2 regions of the Alteromonas sp. AWJ4_197 genome follow, and region 1 is predicted to be linked to the other one. Evidence: predicted binding sites of a transcription regulator. Region 1 holds the regulator's gene; the other holds the start of a gene.
The links. The regulator FNR, encoded in region 1, switches genes on or off when oxygen is low (the NO sensors DNR and NnrR bind a similar motif). The targets are predictions, from matches to a motif close to TTGATCTAGATCAA.
Positions count from the first base shown of each region.

Region 1 (11,174 bases):
TATTTGTCCTGGGTTTTACCGCTGGCTCTGGCACAACTGCTGGTTACAATTCTGGTACAAATAGGGCTGACTGTGCTCATCCTGCCCGGTTTATACCTCTTCGTAGCCACCACCTTTACCTTACCTCTGATTGCAGATAAGAAGCTGGGGGTATTGCAGGCCATCATCACATCCTGCAAAGCAGTGAATCAATTTATACTATCGTTTATTGTTCTTTTTGTTATTTTTCTCGTACTGTTCCTGTTAAGTATTTTTACATTCGGGTTAGCCTTTTTAGTGATTATGCCGCTATATTTTGTGGTGACTGGTATGCTGTATACCACACTGTTTGATACTGCGGAAAATCATCAGGTTAACGAATCAGCGGGACAGGAGTCGACGTTCGATGCATAAAAGAGAAACGATGAAAATTGTACTGATCACAGTTGCCGTATTACTGGTAATTGTTATCAATGCCTGGATCATGTCCTCAAGGGAGCCGGATATTCTGGATATTCCGGTGACAGAACAGGCAAGAAAGCCGGTACCGGACTTCAAAGAGATTGAAAATGTGCAGGAGAAAAAGGAAGCTTTCTTCTCGTATCTCAAGCCTGAAGTCGAGAAACAAAACGAATATCTTCTGTCTCTGCGTCATTATATTCAAACATTGCAGCGACAGTTATCGTTGGGTGAAACGTTAAGTGAAGACGACACCAACCGCATAGCGTGGCTGGTCAATGAGTACAAAGTGGACGAAGGCGCAGATTTAACAGAACAACTTCAGGTACTGATGCGCCGTGTAGATATTTTACCGGTATCACTGGTTCTTGCTCAGGCAGCAAATGAATCTGCATGGGGAACCAGCCGCTTTGCTACTGAAGGATATAACTTCTTCGGACTATGGTGTTTCAGAAAAGGATGCGGTTTTGTCCCGTCACGGCGAAGTGACGGACTCGATCATGAAGTGGCCAGGTTCCCGAACCTGTCGAAAGCCACTTATACCTATATGCGAAACATCAACCGCCACTATGCCTACAAGGAACTGCGCGATATTCGAAATACACTGCGCAGCAATCAGCTTCCTGTTACCGGCGTTGCGCTGGCTGAAGGACTGATGAATTACTCGGAACGCGGGGTCGCTTATGTTGAGGAATTACAGGCGATGATCCGTTATAACAAGGATTATATGTAGTGAAAAAGGCTTTACTGGCAGCAAGCTTTCTTTGTCTGAACATGTATCAGGCGTCGGCTGAAACCATTCAGGTTGAGTACAGCCGTTTCTATAGCCATGTTAAAAAGCTCGATGGTGAAGATACGCAAGCTCTGCAATTTGCATTTGGTTTTGTGCGTGTAGGGGAAGGGTATCTGTGTGGTATTAACGATGCGAAAATCATCACAGAAAAACAGGTGATGCCACTTACTGTTTCGCCGGAAAACCGCTTCACCGTGCCTGATGATAAGATACTTAAAATGGCAGAAGCAGTGGTTGAAATTGATTTGGCGGAAGCGGCGAACTTGTGTGATATGTCCGTTCAGCTCGAGACGAAGCCGGCTTATCTTTCCAAAACCTACACGAAAGAAGAACTGGTATTTCTGCTCGAACAATACAAATCATTCTTCAATGCTATGGGCAGTTTTTTGTCATTCATGATGCCTACTGTCGACGGGCTGAATATACAGTTTGCCGATGATAACATCAGTATGCCTCTTAAAGATGCGCCTTCTATCAATATGGGCATCGTGACGTTACCTGCTGACTGGATAGAACAAAGTAAAGGCCTGACTTTGCCGGATGTGCCGATGAGGATAACGGCAAAAGCCGTGCGCTGAGCCGGTAAGCAGAAAATGTAAAGGAACCGCTTCCTATGAAGCGGTGCCGATTGTCGTATTTTCTTCGATATTATCTTCAATGACTAACTGATATTTAATTTCTTCCGCCAGCCGGTTTACTGTTTTTTCCCCTTCCAGACATAATTCACCAGCACGGTGAAACTCCATCAGTCCTACATCTGAAAGATGAGGCTCTATCAGTACGTCAGGCGGATCTCCGGCCAGTCTGGAGCGGGTCACGCGGGCTTGCAGTATTTCAAGAGAACTGCTCATGACACTCAGGATCCCCGGCGGTTCCGGTTTATCTGACCTGGATTCCGGTGAAAACCACTGCCTGACAATATTTGAACCTTTAGAGAAAAAGTCATCGGTTTTTTTCTGGATTTTTTCATGTTCTGCGGCTGGTCTTTCCAGGCGCTGAGGCTTGAAATCAGCGTTGAGATTCACCGCAATCACAAAATCTGCGCCCAGTTGACGGCAAAGGTTTACAGGTACAGGATTGACGACAGCACCATCCACCAGCCACCGGCCATTATATTCAACCGGACTGAACAAGGCAGGAATTGCGCAGGATGCCTGAATACAATTATCAACGGGCCCTTGGTTGAACATGACTTCGCGGCCGGAGTATAAATCCGTGGCAACCACAGCAAAGGGTTTATTCATCTCTTCAAAAGACGGGGCGCAAAATTCTTCCGCCAGTTTGGTAAACACTTTTTGTCCGCTGGCAATGCCACCTTTGCGGATGCCAACACCCATTAAAGACAGGATTTGCCATTCTGTTAACGAGCAAGCCCACTCTTTGAGGTGCTCAAGCTTACCACTTGCATAGGCTGCACCCACATAAGCACCTATCGAGCAACCCGCAACCACATCTATCTTAACGCCCAGCCGTTCAAGTGCTTCAATGATGCCAATATGTGTCCAGCCCCTTGCAGCGCCGGCACCGAGTGCGAGTCCGATTTTCATGGTTTATTCCGTCAGATTAACAATTTGAACAGGGGATTGTGCATCATCACTGACCGCACTGGTAAAATCCGGCTTGTCGAAGGCTGTATCACCGTCTTCTACCGGTGCGCCTGTGGCCTTGATCCCTTTAAAATCATACAAATTGCCATCAGCGAGGTGTGATGGGGCAACGTTCTGAATTGCACGGAACATAGACTCAATGCGACCCGGAAAACGCTTATTCCAGTCCTGCAGCATCATTTTAATATTTTGTCTTTGCAGATTCTCCTGAGAACCGCAAAGATTACAGGGGATGATCGGGAACTCAGTGGCGTCAGCGTATTTCTGAATGTCTTTCTCACTGCAATAAGCCAGCGGGCGAATAACAATGTGTTCACCATTATCACTTACCAGTTTGGGGGGCATGGCTTTTAGCTTTCCGCCATGGAACATGTTCAGAAACAATGTTTCCAACATATCATCACGATGATGACCGAGGGCTATTTTGGTTGCGCCGAGTTCTTTTGCAGTACGGTACAGGATCCCGCGTCTTAATCTTGAACACAGTGAACAGGTGGTTTTCCCTTCAGGGATTTTATCTTTAACAATGGAATAGGTATCTTCTTCTACAATTTTGTAGTCAATACCCAGAGAATTCAGGTATTCAGGTAACACATGCTCCGGAAAGCCGGGCTGCTTCTGGTCGAGGTTAACCGCGACGATATCGAAATTGACCGGTGCAATTTTGCGTAAAAATAGCAGGATATCCAGCAAGGTATAGCTGTCTTTTCCGCCGGATAAGCACACCATGACCTTGTCGCCGTCTTCAATCATATTGAAGTCTTCGATGGCTTTGCCAACATGTCTGCGCAGTCTTTTCTGCAACTTGTTAAAGTTGTATTTTTGTTTACTTTGCGCACTGTGACTGGCGTTCTCAGATGGCGTAGATGTTACTTGATTCATGGCACTTCAGAATTGGCTGGAAAAATAAAAGTACCATTATACAAAAGCAGACGGAATGCTGCTACACAAGCAGCATTCCGTTATCGCGCATTTACTTAACCGGAGACGTAAACCCGTCAGGTTTAACCGCCAGCACATCGCAATTCAGGTTATCAATAACATGCTCTGCAGTATTGCCCAAAAAGGCGGCTGATATGCCTGTACGTCCCACGGTACCGATGACGACGAGTTCTGCATCCAGCTGTTCAGTCACTTTCGGAATAGCTATATCAGGTAATCCCTCAACAACATGGCAATTTGCTACGCCGATCCCAAATTTAGCGCTGTGGTTTTCCATTTCCTGAACATGATGATTGCGCACAGCGTTATGATACGTCTCAGGATTGAAATCGGGGATCTCAATGGCGATATTCAGTGGGGCAGAAGGATAGGCATTAACCAGATGTACCTGACCGCTCAGTAACTCTGCATAATCCTTTGCGATACCGGTCAACTTGTCATTCAGTTGTGCATGTTCTTTGTCTTCTGTACCCACATTGACTGCCGCAACAATATTACCGTGTTCAGGCCAGGCATGAGCTTTGACAAGTAAAACCGGAGCCGGACATTTTCTTAGTAAGTGCCAGTCTGTTGGTGTAAAGAGCACTGATGCAAAATCATCGTGTTTGCGGGTAGCTTTAACGACCAGGTCAACCTGACGGTTAATGGTGTAGCGGGTAATGGCTTCGTAACGTTTATCACTCCACTCAACAGCAACCTTTACATCATAATCATCGTAGCGGGTCAGATTTTTTTCTGCCCAGGCAATGCGGTCTTTGGTTACCGCATCACGCATGGCTTCACGCTCACTGCGGGTGAGCATTGTTGTCATGTCATAAGAAAAGTCGTATACAACAAGCAGTGCGTGTACTTCTGCACCGGTTTTACGGGCAATTTCGATGGCTCTTGAAAGGGCAGGTTGTTCAGGGTTGTCGGCCTGAACGACGGCGAGAATACGTTTGCAGGTGATCATGGCGTCTCTCCTTATTGATGCAGACAATAAATACTGCCTTCATCTTTAGTATAAGACTTACAGCAGGAGAGACCTTGTTTCAGATCAATATTTCAACGGGATATTAATCCACGCAAAGAGTAGGAATGTCCATAGAGTGCAGCTTTTTATCCATAGCCGTAAAATCCAGAACAGTAATGAGCTTCCCGTCTACTTTGATAATGCCTTCTTTCTGGAAGCGGGTCAGCAAGCGGCTGATCGTTTCTACCGTTAATCCGAGATAATTACCGATTTCGTTGCGGGTCATACTCAGATTGAACTGACGGTGAGAAAAACCCCGTTCTTCGAAGCGACCGGACAGATGGGCGATAAAATAAATCAGACGTTCTTCTGCCGTCCGTTTATTCAGCAGCATCATCATTTCATGATCCTGCTTAATTTCAGCACTCATAAAACGCATGATCTGATGGCGCAATTTCGGGAATTGCTCAGACATTTTTTCAAGGGTGGAATAGGGCAGCTCACACACCATGGCAGTTTCCAGCGCCTGAGTGTAACTCTGGTGAGTGTCGTCACGTAAACCGTCAAAACCGATAATATCGCCCGGGAAGTGGAAACTGATAATTTGCTCTTCACCTTCTTTATCGGTGACAAAAGACTTAAATGAACCTGCCCGCACAGCGTACAGAGAGGTAAATTTATCGCCGGCTTCTACCAGGGTGTCGTGTTTATGCAAAGGCTTTTTGCGTTCAATGATGTCATCCAGTGACTCAATCTCAGTTTTATTGAGGGCCACGGGCAGACACAAATGACTGAAACTGCAATTCTGGCAGTGTATAGAAAAATCCGAACGTTTTTGCATGCTCACTTTCCGCTGTTTGCGATAATTCTAATGTATAGTACTTAAAGCCCGCCACAACAGCAATAATGCGTACAACAGCAAACTCAAAGCAATGATTTGACGAACTACGGGTTGTCTGAAACCTGAGGAAAGCCAGTCTGCACCAGCCCGGACAGCCAGCAACGCCGGTAGCGTTCCTAAACCAAAACCGGCCATGATTACAGCACCGGATATTGCCGTCCCTGAAGCCAGTGCCCATGTCAGGGTGGAATAAACCAGTCCACAGGGCAACCATCCCCAAATCATACCATAGGGAAAGGCGCTGGTAGGAGACCTGAAAGGTAAAAACCGTTTCGACAACGGCTGAATTCTTTGCCAGAGTTTACTGCCGAGGGCTTCAACAGCGGTCAGGCCACGCCACCAGTTACCCAGATAGCAGGCCATGGCAATCAGCATAATGCCACTGATGACGGCGAGTACGGGGCCGGTCACGGGTACAGCTTCTTTCGCTATCTGCCCGATGCCGCCGGTCACAGCGCCGGCAAGTATGTAACTGAATATACGACCAAAGTTGTAGCTAAGCGCATAGGGTAAAGGCGATGAGCCTGCCGGCGTGGCGGCAGACAGTGCCAGCGATACGCCGCCGCACATTCCCACACAATGAACGCCTCCGCCCAGCCCGACCAGCAAGGCAGAAAAAAACGACAGATCACTCATTGAGTTTTTTTCGTTCTTCGGCCAGTTTTTTTTCTTCAGGAGATAAATCATCATCGAAAAGAATACTGTAGCCCTGGCGATCCAGGTCTTCAAACTGGTTAGATTTTACTGCCCAAAAAAATACGCCGATGGCAATGGCCACAATGATCACAGCAAGGGGAATAAGGACGTAAATTATACTCATAGCGTTACTTTAACAGTCTCGTCGAATTTGTTACTACCAGAATACTACTCAGACTCATACCAATCACCGCCATCCACGGCGTCAGGATGCCGGACACTGCAAACGGCAGGATAACCAGATTGTAGCCTACGGCCCATCCCATATTCTGCCTGACTGTCGCTTTTACTCTTCTGGCCATCAGAGTAAGGTGTCCGAGTACAGCCAGCTTATCATTTAATAAAATCACATCCGCGGCACTTTTTGCGATATCCGTGGCATTACCCACTGCAATGCCAACATCAGCCGCTGCCATCACCGGCGCGTCGTTAATACCATCCCCCAGCATCATGACATGACGGCCCTGCCGCTGAAGGGCTGTCACGGCATTTAATTTATCTTCAGGGCTGTTCCCGCCTGTGGCTTTGTCTACAGGTAAATTCGCTGCAATGTCGTCAACATTTTGCTGAATATCGCCACTCAGAATTATCCGCTCCAGTTGCGCCAATTTGCTCAGGCTGTCTGCGGCATCCGCTTTAATTTTATCTGCTACACGAAAGGCGGCAACGGGCACACCGTTTTCGGTAAGAAACACGTTAGCGGGAAAGGGCGACAGGCCGGCATCAACACCGGTGAAAGAAGCCGAACCGGCTTTATAACTGCGGCCATTGCATTGCGCGCTGATGCCCATTCCGGCCACAACGTCAACTTGGCTCAGAATTAATCCCTGATTGTTATCAGAAACAAAGGCAGCGGCAACCGGATGTTCTGAACGGGACTCTATTGCTCCCATCAAAGCACGGATTTCATTTTCCCGTGCCGGCTCAGCAAACCAGCTGTTTATCTGAGCAAACTTTCCTTCGGTCAGCGTTCCGGTTTTATCCAGCACCAGGGTATCTACGTGGTTGATTTGCTCCAGTGCATCGGCTCTTTTCAATAAAATGCCATGCCGGTTAAGGTTTGCCATTGCGCAGGTGAGGGCAGATGGCGTAGCCAGCCCCAGCGCACAGGGGCAGGTTGCTACCAGTACCGCGATGCTGATCCAAAAGGCATTATCATTACCCTGCCAGTGCCAGTAAGCCCATGAAGATGCAGCCGTAATCAGTACTACGGCGACAAAATAACTGGAAAAGCGGTCAGCCATAAGAGCGACCCGGGGCTTCGCAGCCATAGCGGTGGATTGCAGACGGATGATCTGATTTACCAGCGCAAATTTTAACGCCCTGGTTACCGTTACCGTTATTACGCCGGTACGGTTTACCGTACCCCCGAACACCGTATCGCCGGTTTGTTTACGCACCGGATTAAACTCGCCGGTAAGCATCGATTCATCGGTTTCACTGGCACCGTCAGTCACAATACCGTCTACGGGAATGGTCTCTCCGGCTTTGACCACAACAACATCGCCGGTTTTGAGCGATTTCGCCAGTACCTGTGTTACGGTGTTATCCGCAGCCACCTGATTAGCGGTTACCGGAATATACTGCAACATATTCGCTGAGATCTGCGCGGCGCGGTGCCTGCTCCGGTGTTCCAGAAAACGACTCAGTAAAAGCAGGAAAATAAACATGCAAACTGATTCAAAATACACTTCGCCGCGACCGGTAACCGTTGCAAACAGACCGGACAGCCAGGTACCCAACACTGCAATACTCACCGGTACATCCATATTCACGGTCCGGGCCGACAAAGCCTTAAGCGCGCCAACGTAAAACGTACTGCCGGAATACAGCACCACCGGTGTGGTCAGAACCAACGCTATCCAGTGAAAATAAGACCGTGTCTGTGCATCCATTGCATCGAATAAATCAAAATACAGGGCCGCCGCCAGCATCATTACCTGCATGGTCATCAGACCTGCGAGGCCGAGTTTTTTCAAAAAGCGCTTATCTTCCGCTTTGTATGAAGCTTCATGCTGGTCCGGTTGAAACGGCAGCGCCGGGTAACCAATACGCCGTAGCGTAGCCATGATGCTGCTGAGCGATACTGCCTCAGGTTGCCATATAACCACTGCGCGTCGCTGTGCTACATTCACCGCAATCTGGCTGACACCGGTGATACGCGACAATTGCTTTTCAATCAGCCAGCCGCAGGCCGCACAGGTTATGCCTTCAAGAGTTAGCTCAATATGCTTGTTATTACCGTTATCAACGACGAACTCTTCCTGTAAGGCAGGCTCGTCATAGACAGACAGTTTATCCAGTGTTTCGCTTAATGCTGCATCACCTTTAGAGGCCGGTTCAGTGCGGAAGCGGTAATAGTCTTCCAGTCCGTTCCCGGTGATGGCCTGAGCCACGGCCTGACAGCCCGGACAGCAAAAATGACGTTCCTGCCCGAGTACAAATGCAGTATACGGCTTACCGGGTATATTAGGCTCGCCACAGTGGTAACAAGAAGAGTCGTCGCTCACGGGTTAAACTTAATGATACCGGAGGCCGGTAATTGGAGTGTATTCTGGATTTTCCATTCTTCATCCAGCGGTGTGAGTGAAACGCGCCATTTACCCGACAAAACGGTATCCGTTGTGCCGCGGTACACGCCACCGGCATCACGGGTAAGTAATAATTCGGTATCCAGTGATTCCAGGGTTACGTGGAAAAAGGTCAGTTTCAGTGCGGCACCGGATTGGGGAATACCGGAATGAAACTTCAGCGCGACGCGGCTTCCTTCAATGGTGAGATCGGTGGTGATATTCAGCTTTTTCGCCCGTTCGACTTTGTCCAGACGCACATTGATGGCTTTTCCTTCTTTGTAATAGTCGTCAATGACCAGACTGTCTTCACCGGAAGTGGCAAAATGGATGAGAAAACCGCTCATAATGACTGTCAGCACAGGTACCGTGATCAGGAACCAGGGCCAGAATTGTTTATACCAGGGCGTCTGCATATCACCACTTATTTAACTGCGCACATCTGAAGGTGCAAGATTACAGGAAATAAAACTTACTATGATGATTTCCATCAAGTTCTGTTTGTATTTTCACACAAAAAAGCCCTGAAAACAGGGCTTTTTGAATGACAGCAGTGTAATTAACCAGGGTCAGTTAGACAGGCTGTACACGTAGGCGGCGACAACGTGAATTTTGTCATCACCAAGGGTTTTCTTGAATGAAGGCATCACGCCATTACGGCCGTAAGTCAGCGTTTCAGTGACCGATTGTTCAGAAGAACCGTACAGCCAGATATTGTCCGTCAGATTCGGCGCACCGAGTAACTGGTTACCTTTACCGTCCATGCCGTGACAGGCAGCACACACCATAAAGCGGGCTTTTCCGTCATCAATCAGCGCAGTCATTTCAGGCTCCTGTTCCCGGCCACTCAAACTGAGTACATAGGCAACCGTCTCTTTGATACCTTGCTCACCCATGGAAGCAATCCATGCAGGCATAGCGGCCTGACGACCCAGTGTAAGGGTTTCAACAATTTTTGCGCCACTGCCTCCGTAAAGCCAGTCGTCGTCGGTGAGGTTAGGGAAGCCCACATTGGCGCCTCTTGCATCAGAACCGTGACACTGTGAACAGTTTTGTAAAAACAGACGCTGTCCTACTTTTACTGCTTCAGGATCATTGGCCAGTTCTTCAACCGGTACTGCCGCGTATTTTTCGAAAATCGGGTCATACAATTCCGCAGCCTGATCCAGCTCGCGGTCGTATTTAACCAGTAATCCGTTCTCTTTCGCATCAGCACGGGCCTGAGCAGATTCTTCCAGTGACTGGATGTTCTGGTTCGAACTTTTCCAGCCAAGGAAACCCTGCCATGCACCTAACCCCGGGAACAAAGCGAGATACACAAAGCCCCAGACGATACAAACGTAAAATAAAATAGTCCACCAGCGGGGTAACTGGTTATTAATTTCTTCGATACCATCGAAGACGTGCCCCATGCCTTCACCTTCTGCTACACCGGTTTTATTAGCCAGTGCCCAGCGTAACAGGATGAAGCAGCCGATAATGGTACCCAGTGTGATCACTGAGATCCAAATTGTCCAAAACGTGCTCATGAGTTCAAGACTCCTGCTTATTCTTTTGAGATTTCTCTTTCACTTCGTCGGCAAAGGGCAGGTTAGCCGCTTCATCGAACCGCTTTTTATTGCGACCGCTGAACGCCCACCAGACCACACCAATGAAGCAAACAAACACTACGACAGTAAAAATGCTGCCCGCTATTCCCTGATCCATATCAGTTCAGATATGTGCCGAGGGATTGAAGGTAAGCAATCAGGGCCTGCATTTCTGTTTTACCCTTTACTGCCGCCTGTGCACCGGCGATATCATCATCGGTGTAAGGCACACCAAAGCCGCGGAACACTTCCATTTTCTTCGCCGTATCTTCACCGCTGAGCGTATTCTCTGCCAGCCACGGGAAACCGGGCATGTTAGACTCCGGTACCACGTTGCGGGGATTAATCAGGTGTACACGGTGCCATTCGTCACTGTAGCGGCCACCAACACGCGCCAGGTCAGGACCGGTGCGTTTTGAACCCCACAGGAAGGGATGCTCCCATACCGACTCACCGGCTACTGAATAGTGGCCGTAACGTTCTGTTTCAGCACGGAACGGACGAATCATCTGGCTGTGACAGCCAACACATCCTTCACGGATGTAGATATCGCGGCCTTCCAGTTGCAGTGCTGTATAAGGTTTTAATCCTTTTACCGGCTCAAGTACCTGCTGCTGGAACATCAACGGCAAAATTTGAACCAGGGCTCCCAGGCTGATGGCAATCAAAATGAGCACAGTCATCAG
Region 1 covers NZ_JBSWWW010000004.1:98,943-110,116, reverse strand. Annotated here, with positions in the region: gene ACXAGC_RS09700 (hypothetical protein) at 1-393, shown strand, start outside; gene ACXAGC_RS09695 (glucosaminidase domain-containing protein) at 386-1,171, shown strand; gene ACXAGC_RS09690 (DUF2987 domain-containing protein) at 1,171-1,809, shown strand; gene rssA (patatin-like phospholipase RssA) at 1,843-2,778, opposite strand; gene ttcA (tRNA 2-thiocytidine(32) synthetase TtcA) at 2,782-3,720, opposite strand; gene uspE (universal stress protein UspE) at 3,812-4,732, opposite strand; gene fnr (fumarate/nitrate reduction transcriptional regulator Fnr) at 4,836-5,579, opposite strand; gene ACXAGC_RS09665 (sulfite exporter TauE/SafE family protein) at 5,601-6,269, opposite strand; gene ccoS (cbb3-type cytochrome oxidase assembly protein CcoS) at 6,262-6,453, opposite strand; gene ACXAGC_RS09655 (heavy metal translocating P-type ATPase) at 6,458-8,839, opposite strand; gene ACXAGC_RS09650 (FixH family protein) at 8,836-9,315, opposite strand; gene ccoP (cytochrome-c oxidase, cbb3-type subunit III) at 9,469-10,428, opposite strand; gene ACXAGC_RS09640 (cbb3-type cytochrome oxidase subunit 3) at 10,433-10,606, opposite strand; gene ccoO (cytochrome-c oxidase, cbb3-type subunit II) at 10,608-11,174, opposite strand, start outside.

Region 2 (11,174 bases), on a different contig from region 1:
TATCAAACCTGCAAGCGTTGTTGTTGCCAGTCATTGGTTTACTGCTTTTCCTTGCCGTCTGGAACGGGGTAGCAAAAACCATCGATACGTCACTGGGCCAGTTCCCTGGTCCGGCACAGGTATGGACACAGGCGCTGACTCTCATGGACGAACACAATGCGCAACGGGAAAAGGCTGACGCATTCTACGAGCGACAGGAAGAACGTAATGCAGCGCGGGCAGCAAAGGACCCGGACTATGTACCGAAAATTCGTCCTTTTACCGGCGCACCAACCTTCTTTGATCAAATCTGGACAAGCTTGTACACCGTTATGGTCGGCTTTTTTATTGCGTCGCTCATCGCTGTACCGGTAGGGATAATGTGCGGACTAAGCAAGTCTGCTTATACCGCGATTAACCCACTTATCCAGCTTTTCAAACCCGTGTCTCCGTTGGCCTGGCTGCCATTGGTAACGATGGTAGTCAGTGCCCTTTATGTGTCAGACGACCCGATGTTTTCCAAGTCATTTGTCACTTCTGCTTTCACAGTATCACTGTGCTGTTTGTGGCCAACACTGATCAATACGGCAGTGGGGGTCTCTAACATCGACAAAGACCTGGTGAATGTAAGCCGCGTACTGCGTCTCAAGCCGCCTACACACCTGACTAAAATTGTTTTACCTGCCTCAATTCCGATGATCTTTACCGGTTTGCGCTTGTCGCTGGGTATTGGCTGGATGGTATTGATTGCTGCAGAAATGCTGGCACAAAACCCGGGGCTGGGTAAGTTCGTGTGGGATGAGTTCCAGAACGGCAGCTCAGAATCACTGGCCCGTATTATGGTTGCTGTACTGACTATCGGTGCCATCGGCTTCGTACTGGACCGCATCATGCTGATGTTTCAGCGCATGGTGAGCTGGGACAAAAACAGCGTATTACGCTAATCAGGAGAAACAGATATGACTGCAAAACATCTTGAACTGACGCAGGTAGGTATCGATTTTCCTACCCCGAAAGGCCCGTTCACTGCTTTACGGGACGTAAACCTGAAAATCAGCAAAGGCGAATTTGTATCACTAATCGGCCACTCAGGGTGCGGTAAGTCCACCGTACTGAACATCGTTGCCGGTTTACATCAGGCAACTTCCGGCGGTGTCATCCTGGACAACGCTGAAGTGAAAGAGCCCGGTCCGGAGCGGGCGGTAGTATTCCAGAACCATTCTTTGCTGCCCTGGCTGACCGTTTACAAAAATGTAGAGCTTGCTGTTAAGCAAACTCTGCGTGGTAAGTCTAAAGCCGAAATAAAAGACTGGGTGATGCACAACCTTGAGCTGGTGCATATGACCCATGCGATCGACAAGCTGCCTTCGGAAATTTCCGGCGGGATGAAACAGCGTGTTGGTATTGCCCGCGCACTGGCTATGGAGCCCAAAGTGCTGCTTATGGACGAACCCTTCGGTGCCCTTGATGCACTGACCCGTGCCCATTTGCAGGATTCACTGATGGACATCCATGCTGATCTTGGGAACACCGTCATCATGATTACCCATGACGTGGATGAAGCCGTTTTGTTGTCTGACCGCATTGTGATGATGACTAACGGTCCGGCTGCAACGGTTGGTGAAATTCTGGATATTAATCTGCCAAGACCACGGGATCGTCTGGTGCTGGCAGATAACCCGGAATACAACCATTACCGCCATGAAGTACTCACCTTCCTGTACGAAAAACAGAAAAAAGTTGAGCCGGTTAACAGCCGTCAAAAAGATTCAAAAAACACTAAGGCTACATCAGCAAAAAAGTCTGATGCTGCCTGACTAAAGCACACAGTTTAATAAAAACAATAGGATAGCTCAGCCGCAAGGCACGGGCGGGCTATCTCTGTCTCAAAATCAGAGGAACACACGATGAAACTAACTGCAATGTACCCGCGCACACTGCTTGCTGTTGCGCTCACAGGTGTCTTTTCCCCGGCTATGGCAGCCGACTGGTATGACGCAATGAAAGAAACCACTGCCACGGCAGCCTTTAATTTGCGTTACGAGGGTGTGCAACAGGATAACGCGCTGGCTGACGCCGATGCCCTGACGTTACGTACAATGGTGGGAATTACATCCGGTAGCTACAAAGGTTTTTCTTTCACTGCTGAAATGGAAGATGTGCGTATTGCTTTAGGGCAGGGCGATTACTCAGTGCCACCGGCCGGTTACCAGGCGGGTGAATATTCCGTTATCGCAGACCCTGAAACCACCGAGTTGCACCAGGGATTTGTACAATATAAGAATGAAGGCCTGACCATTAAAGGCGGTCGTCAGATCATTGCACTTGACGGTCACCGCTTTGTCGGCCACGTGGGCTGGCGTCAGGACTGGCAAACCTTCGACGGGGTAACCGCAAAGTACACGTCAGGTAATATGTCTGCATTTTACGGGTATGTTACCCAACGTAACCGTATTTTCGCTGAAGCGGCAGACCTGGACAGTAAAGATCACCTGCTGAACCTGTCTTACAGCAGCGATATCGGTAAGTTCACGGCGTATGCTTACTTACTGGAAGTGGATAACGGTGTTGATAACGGACTCGATACCTACGGCATCAGCTATGCCGGCAGCACCGCAACGGATTCCGTGAAATGGATTTATAATGCTGAATATGCCACGCAAACCAGCGATACCCCCGCGGCCAGCTATGATGCCGATTATTACATGTTAGAAGGTGGTGCAGTGGTTTCCGGCATCACGGCTAAAGTGACTTATGAAGTGCTGGGTTCAGACAATGGCATGTACGGCTTCTCTACACCGCTGGCGACCCTGCATAAGTTTAACGGCTGGACGGATCAATTCCTTGCTACACCGGCACAGGGTCTGGAAGACCTGGCCTTTACCGTCAGTGGCGGTCTGGCAGGTGGTAAATGGCTGGCAGCTTATCACGCGTTTGATGCAAATGAAGCCACTGAAGGGGTCAGTGATCTCGGTAGTGAAATCAATGTACAATACGTCACAAAAGTAGCTGAGCATTTCACACTGGGTCTGAAATACGGTACGTATTCTGCCGGTGATATTAAAGTGGACACTGATAAAGTATGGGTTTGGATCGGCGCGAAATTCTAAGTCATGAAACCGCAGGGTTAGTTCTCTGCGGCGGCAAGTCATCCAGAATGGGGCGGGATAAATCCCGCCTGACACTGAATGGTTTGACGCTGCTGGATACTACCCTGCAAACATTGTCAGGTGTTTGTGAGATGGTTTACACCCTTGGCAAAACAGACTGTGATTTTACCGATTTATACGAAGATAAAGGGCCGGCCATGGCCCTTTTCAGTATGCTCGGCCAAGCCCGTATTCAGGATGATGCCAGATTACTGGTTATGCCGGTAGACATGCCTCTTTGTACCACATCGTGCCTGCAGGCAATTCTGCAGGAGAGCCGCCAGCGTAAGACCAGCGTATATACCACTGATGCTATCATGCCACTGGTGATCTGCTACTCGCAGCAGGGCATGAATAACCTCAAACAATGCGTTAAAGATCAGTCCTCATTATCTCTGCGAAGATTACTCAATTGTTTCGGCTGCGAAGCGGTAGCCCTGCCACAATTTGCAGACGAATTGATGAATGTGAATAACCCTGACGACTGGCAGCAGGTGCTCGACAGAAAAGGCAGTGAGTAGGTTTGTCTGAACGAAAATGAAAAATTACGTAAAGTGGTGAATGCGGCGGAACCTTATATGATGCGATTCCGGCCGGCTTTTTTTGCATCGTAAAGTGCTCTGTCAGCCTCATCAAATGCCTGCCCAAATGGAGCGCCTGTAGTTGCTTCAGCGACACCGAAGCTACAAGTGGCAGTAAACTCAAAACCAGTAAACGAAAGTTGTGAGATGTTTTCTCTTAACGTAGCGGCAACCTGTCTGGCCCTGTGTACATTTGTCCGGGGTAAAAGTAAAACAAATTCGTCTCCGCCAAACCGCCCGAACACATCACTTTTGCGTAATTTTTGACGCACACAAATAGCAATCTCTCTGAGTACATTGTCACCCACAGAGTGCCCGTAGGTGTCGTTAATCACTTTGAACTTGTCCACATCAAAAACAATCAGGCTGACCGGCTTGTCGTAACGGGCTGCGTATTTCAGCTGCTGTTCAGCCAGAGCCGTGAAGTGTTCACGGTTTAAGGCCTGCGTCAGATAATCTATATGTACTTTTTCAAACAGTGCCCGGTTGTCCGCTGCCAGTGCAGGGACGCACATAGTAAAGTAAGCACTACAGGCGATGACATTGATGCCGAACTGGTAAATATAGGCCTGCGTGTCTACACCAATAACCGCCACTATTGCCGCAGTCAAAACACTCACTGCAGCCAGGCTGATACTGGCTCTGAATGGCGTCTCAGTAAATACAATCCAGGTGACAGGAATAGCGAGAAAGAAAATGAAGCATGCTATCTCCTCTGAGTTAAGCCATTCTGCCGTGACTAAAATTATGCTTAATAGCAGACCTGTCAGTACCAGTTTCCAGATAAACGTCGAAAGGGCTTTCGGGCGATCATAAAAATTAATTTCCGGCATGAATGAGTAACGTGGAAATAAACGGGTGACTATACCGGCAAATATCGGGGTCATAACTACAACACCCGTCATATCCCCAATCCACCAGGCAATCAGGCTGTCAACGCCATCGTAAGAATAAATCAGAGCCAACCCGCTTGCCGCCAGAATCAGACTGCTGACAGCGGCAATCAGCAAAAATCTGGTCACAAGAGTGACTAAGTTAAAAGACGCTGAAAGCGCCATCTGGCGCTTAAGCAGTAACGCGCCTCCACCATACAGGAACGTGTGCAGGGTAGCGAAGATACTGCCGGAAGCTAACAGTTCAGCGGTATCCCTGGCAGTATTAAATAAGCTGTTTTCCCAGAATGTAGAGAGCATGCAGGCAAGCCATACAGCAAGCGTTGCAGATCTGCTTCCCATGAGTAAGAAAGCTGCAAAGGTAAGTCCTGCAGGAGGAAACCAGAGACTCGCGTGCGGTGCATACTCCAGAAATACAGACAGCCTCCAGAGCAATAACCACAGTGGAAGCAGCAGACAACATTTAATGACAGCAGAGAAATTTAACAAGGATCCAGCACAGCATACGAGTATCTATACTTCCATCATAAAACGACCCTCTTGTTGTTCCAAACAAAACTGGAGCTTTTACCTGAAGACAAAAAGGTAAAGAGAAAAGTACAGTGCTTGTCTCATCGTGTGAGAGCGATTTGCAGACATCCCTCAGCTCAAACAGGCTAAGCCTTGTCACCGCTTTTCAGCCATCCCTTCTCAACGGCCACATCAAGCTGTTCGTTCACATAGCGCCATAAGCCCGGGGCGGCTTGTTGTAAGTGGGCGTTGCGGGCAAGAATTTTCTCTTTCGCTACCCCGTGACGCACCCAGCTTCCGCCTTCTGCTGCCATGTTCTGAAACACCGGTAATACTCTGTCCATGGCTTTGGCAAATTTAGCGTCGGGTGTTTCTGCAGCTTCAAACTCGTGCCACAACGCCAGCAAGGTTTCGCCCTGGCCCTTGGGAAGTAATCCGAAGATGCGCTCTGCGGCGGCAAATTCTTTTTCTTCCTGCTCAGCATGATCGGCCGCTTCAGCAAAAGCGAACATATCGCCGGCATCGATTTCAACCAGATCGTGGATAAGAATCATCTGTATGACACGGTGAATATTCACGTTTTGTTCTGCGTACGGTGCCAGCACCGATGCCATTAACGCCACGTGCCAGCTGTGTTCGGCGCTGTTCTCCTGTCGGTCACCATCGCAGGGCAGGCGGACCTGACGTTTCACGGCTTTGAGATTATCGAGCTCACGGATAAAAGTGGCCTGAGCCTGAATATCTGTCATAAAAGGGTTCCTGTGTAGCAAAGAAAAAACGCGCCGTTCGGCGCGTTTTAAGTGATTTGTAAAAAGCTTACTGTGTAGACAACCACACGATCAGGTCTTTCACGTCATCCATGGTCATGCCCTGGGTGAACGTTGCCTGATAACGGCCATTCACGATGAAAGATGGCGTACCACGAACATAGGCGCGGTATTGATCCTGCAACTTGATGTTCTTTTTCACCATGTTGTTTACGCCGAAGCTGGCAGCCAGCTTATCGAACTCAGCCGGATCAACATCGTTAACTACGAAGAGGTTTTTCAGATCAGCCAGATTTGTCACCGGGGCACGTTGCTCATGAATGTATTTGAAGATTGCGCCGTTCAGCTTGTCTTCTTCTTTCATTGCACGGCCAATCATCATGGCTCGGGTAGCATCGTTCTGTGCTTCTTCTGAGGCACCGGGCATAAAGTTTACGTGAATTTTTGTGAACTTGGTGCCGGCAGGCAGATCTTTCTTAATTTCAGCTACAACCGGCTCGAAGCGGTAGCAGTGACCACACCAGAATGAATGGAATTCATACACTTCCGGTTTGGCTGTCGCCGGCTCATCCAGTACTTTATAGTGCGTACCTTCTTTCCATTTAACGTCATCTGCACAGGCCTGCAACGGGATCATCAGTGCCGCCAGCAGAAATAAACCTATTTTTTTCATTGTTTAACAATCCGTAAAACCAAAATACAAAAAAAGAGTACCACAGCAATTCCCGTCCGGGTAGCGTACGCGACAAGTCGCTCACATCTCAGGGCTAGTAACCCAGTTTTAACGGCGGTTCATGCAGGGCTGCCAGCTGTTCCTTCAGTGCCAGAATTTGTCCTTCCCAGTATTTGTCTTCGGCAAACCAGGGGAATGCACGGGGGAAAGCGGGATCTTCCCATCGCTGTGACAGCCATGCCATATAGTGCACCATACGCATCGCCCGCAGAGGTTCTATCAGGGTAAGCTGGCTGTTATCGAATGAATGGAATTCTTCATAGGCTTCCACCAGCACATCAAGTTGCAACATCTGTTGCTGCCTGTCACCGCAAAGCATCATCCACAAATCCTGAATGGCCGGACCGCTGCGGCAGTCGTCCAGGTCGACAAACATGGGACCATCACGCCACAAAATATTGCCGGGGTGACAATCGCCATGTAAGCGGATAAGGGTTGAATTATGGTAGCGCTGGCGGGTTTCTTTGATCAGCGGATCGAGAATAGCGAAAAAAGCGGTTTCCAGATGTGACGGCAGCAAGCGGCTGCGGGTAAGCACATCTCTTGGTGCATCCAGAAAGCTCTGAGTATTCAGCTCTGGCCGGTGAACAAAAGGTTTGGCCTGAGCCACACGGTGAATACGGCCAATGAAGCGTCCCATCCATTCAATCTGATCAAGGTTGTCGACTTCAAACTGTCTGCCGCCTACCGACGGAAATATCGCAAAGCGGAATCCGCAAGTCTGCTGCATAGTTTTGCCATCGATGGTAAGCGGGGCTACCAGAGGAATATCGGCACCGGCCAGCTCCAGAGCAAAGGCATGTTCTTCGAGGATCTGTTCATCTGTCCAGCGACCGGGACGGTAAAATTTGACCACCAGGCGCTGACCGTCTTCGGCTTTAAACTGATATACGCGGTTTTCGTAACTGTTCAGCGCCAGTAAACCGGACTCAGGATAAATGCCACAGGTTTCCAGCGCGTCTAAAACAGTATCCGGGCTGAGCCCGGAAAAGGCGAAATCACCCTGAGGTGTTTCACCGGTAGAGGAATTTTGTTGGTTCATTGACTTCCACAACATTGCCCTCAGCGTCCTGAGTACGGACACGGAATGATATTTCCGTTACCGCCTCGCTGAGGTTCTTCGGAGAGGTTTCCAGAGATATTGGCATACTGAAGACTTCTCCGCCACCCACAGTCACGGTTGTGTCACCCAAAATGTTGTAATCGGGCAGGCCTTCAACCTGAATGGTATAGGTGTGGGTGTCCTGAGATTTATTCAGAATCTTAATGGTGTAGACGTTTTCCACGTTGCCTTTACCGTTTTCCCTGTACAGAGAATTACGGTCGCGGATTAAATCCACTTCCAGCGGCGTGCGGGTGGCAATGTCGGCAATCAGTAACCCGACCATCAGCAGCAGGACAATCAGGTAGCCTATCAGTTTGGGTCTGACGATATGAGTGGTTCCGCCGGTCAGCCTTTCCTCAGAGGTAAAGCTGATAAGTCCCTTCGGATAATTCATTTTCTCCATAACGCCGTTGCAGGCATCCACGCAGGCGCCGCAGTTAATGCATTCGTATTGCAGACCGTTACGGATATCGATACCGGTGGGACACACCTGCACACACAAGTTGCAGTCTATGCAGTCTCCCAACTGTTTTGTCGCCAGATCTTCATGACTGAGTTTGCGGGGGCGGGGTCCGCGTTTTTCACCACGGTTGTAATTGTATGACACGGTGAAGGTGTCTTTATCAAACATGGCAGACTGGAAACGGGCATACGGACACATGTGGGTGCACATGATTTCACGCATCCATCCGGCATTACCATAGGTACAGAAGGTAAAAAACAGAATGGAAAATACTGACCAGAAGCCGGCATTGAAGGTGAAAAAATCGATAAATAACTGTCCGATTGGCGTGAAGTATCCCACAAACGTCAGTGAGGTCAGCAGGGCGATGGCAATCCACGCGCTGTGCTTGAGTGTTTTGCGCCAGAACTTGTCGAAGTCCATGGCCCTTTCATCCAGCTTGATACGCTTATTACGGGGACCTTCAATTTTCTCTTCGCACCAGATATACATGTAGACCCAGGTAGTTTGCGGGCACATAAAACCACACCACACACGGCCTGCAAATGTGGTAACAAAAAACAGGGCGAAAGCACCGACGATAAATATGTACGCTAGCAGGGTAAGGTCCTGAGGCCATAAAGTCAGACCGAAGATGGTAAACCGCTGCTCCATGATATCGAGAAGAATGGCCTGATGGCCGTCATAGCGGATCCAGGGGATCACGGCGAATAAACCCAGGAAGATAAAACCGAACAGGCGGCGGAACGTTTCGATGGGGCCCTTCACCGCGCGCACATAAATCTGACTGCGTGCAGACTGACGCTTATGACTTACGCCGCCGGCGGGCTGGTGTACTTTTACCGTGGATACTTGTTTTACCTGAATTTGTTCGCTCATTAGGCAACCTTAACTGGCACAGGTGTGTAGTGTACTGCGGGCAGTATAACAAGTGTATGTCCGCCACACTTAATATAGATCAAATAAACCCTTTCTGTGCATACTACTCAGGCTTATAAAACCTCATAAATAAGTATGAAAACAAATCTGTTGCACTTGACGTTAAGCGGTTAAATTATCTACAGGGCTAATTGTCACCAATGATTTATTACCGGGCGGGGAACAGGCCGGGGTAGTCAGAAAACAACAGGAAAAAGTAAAGCAGATGTGGCGTAGTTTTGTGGTAGTTTCAGAGATTGTAGTACTGGTCTTTGTGCTTCGGTTACCCTTCGTCCAGTACATGTTCAAAGATGCACAGGATGTGGTCGGCCAGTGGTATGCCTATGTGGCTACCTGGCAGGACAGAAATGAACTCGCTGAGCTTCACACAATCAGTGCAGCACAACGGGGCCAGCTTCGTCCCTTCCAGCAGGAATACGTGGACGGCATCATGGCGAGCCGCCACAGTGTGCAAATCTTCCATAAGAAATTCTGTGGTACAGACAACATCAATCCTTATATCCACGGTGCGCAACTGGCGCAGTTTTGCCACTCAATAGAGACCACCGGCCTGCTGGCGATGGACTACTGAACGCGGTTCAGCTTCCATTCATCTTTTCATGCTTTAATAATGGTGATTTAGCGGAACAATCTGCTTAATCACTGCTCTAACAAAGTGTCTGCTTATTGTCTCCGTGCGGGATTTCGCATGAGAGGCGCGGTAAATCCACTCAAAGCAGGCACCGGATAACCGGAGAATGTTTTCGCCGCCCGCGGGCAACGCGGCCGAAATTATCGGGGAGATGCAAAGCATGAACACATTGATTAGAACTGCACTGGTTTCTCTGACCGCCGGCAGTTTACTGCTGTCTGTACAGGCATGGTCTGCCACCACAGAAATTACCTGGGAAAAGCCGGAGAAGTACACTGATGTACGTCCTGCTAATGAAAGCCGGGTGAAGTTCCGTGAGCGCACATTTAAAGCGCTGGACGAATACTTCGCCAAACTGGCAGAGAAGCTGCCTGAAAAAGACAAGCTTGCGATCACGGTGACAAATCTGGATCTTGCCGGCCAGGTGTGGCCAAGCAGCTTTGTTTTTGGCAATGCTACCGGCACCGATGTTCGCATTGTGAAACGGGTGGACATTCCGCGTATTAAATTCAGCTACACCCTCACTAACGAAGCGGGCAAAGTCGTTAAGAGTGCAGATGTTGACTTAAAGGATATGGGATTTTTAGATAACCCCCGTACCTTCACCCAAAATACGCACCTGGGTTACGAGAAAGCCATGATAAAAGAATGGTTCAACGAAGAGATGGCCAGCGCGCTGGTGCAAAACTAACCCGTTATCCCGCAACTTTCTTCATTGCCCTGAATTCTCAGGGCACAACCCCTTCCTTGTACATCAATTTTCTCTGATATTCCTGCATCCCTTTGTTTCCAGGCAGTACAGACCATGTGGTCAAAAAAGTACCGCTGCTGGCCAAAAAATTGTCATTTCTTTGTAGTAATTTCTTTATACTCTGTAACTGCACTTTGGGATAGTTTCTAATTACAAGCAGGAGCACTAATAATGAAAGCACCAATCCTGCTTCCTCTCGTATTGGGGATATCAGCATCTGCCATTGGCGATGAACTGCTTATTTCTCAGTATGTTGAAGGGAGTAGCTCTAATAAAGCGATAGAAATCTATAACCCGACAGACAGCGCGGTATCACTGACTGGTTATACACTGTCCATTTATTTCAACGGAAAAACTGCAGCGGGCGCAAACATTGAACTTTCAGGTTCAATCGCAGCGCAAAGTACACAAGTTATTGCCAGTTCAAGTGCCGGAGACACTTTGAAGGCATTGGCTGATGTGCTGACTTCACAGTCCATGTTCAACGGTGATGACGCCATTGTTCTGACTGACAGCAGCGGTAACGTACTGGACAGTATTGGCCAGGTTGGCGTTGACCCCGGTTCTTCCTGGGGCAGCGGCAGTGTAACCACAGCGAACGACACACTCATACGTTTAAGCAGTGTTGCCGGTGGCGATACTGACCCGTTTGATGCCTATGATACGTCGGAAT
Region 2 covers NZ_JBSWWW010000006.1:258,635-269,808, reverse strand. Annotated here, with positions in the region: gene ACXAGC_RS15025 (ABC transporter permease) at 1-923, shown strand, start outside; gene ACXAGC_RS15020 (ABC transporter ATP-binding protein) at 939-1,796, shown strand; gene ACXAGC_RS15015 (alginate export family protein) at 1,887-3,089, shown strand; gene mobA (molybdenum cofactor guanylyltransferase) at 3,062-3,649, shown strand; gene ACXAGC_RS15005 (sensor domain-containing diguanylate cyclase) at 3,703-5,091, opposite strand; gene ACXAGC_RS15000 (HD domain-containing protein) at 5,259-5,861, opposite strand; gene ACXAGC_RS14995 (thiol:disulfide interchange protein DsbA/DsbL) at 5,929-6,552, opposite strand; gene ACXAGC_RS14990 (serine/threonine protein kinase) at 6,647-7,654, opposite strand; gene ccoG (cytochrome c oxidase accessory protein CcoG) at 7,626-9,059, opposite strand; gene ACXAGC_RS14980 (hypothetical protein) at 9,325-9,690, shown strand; gene ACXAGC_RS14975 (DUF3016 domain-containing protein) at 9,911-10,441, shown strand; gene ACXAGC_RS14970 (ExeM/NucH family extracellular endonuclease) at 10,673-11,174, shown strand, end outside.
Region 2: the regulator FNR is predicted to act here: its motif matches at 9,129-9,142, upstream of ccoG (cytochrome c oxidase accessory protein CcoG).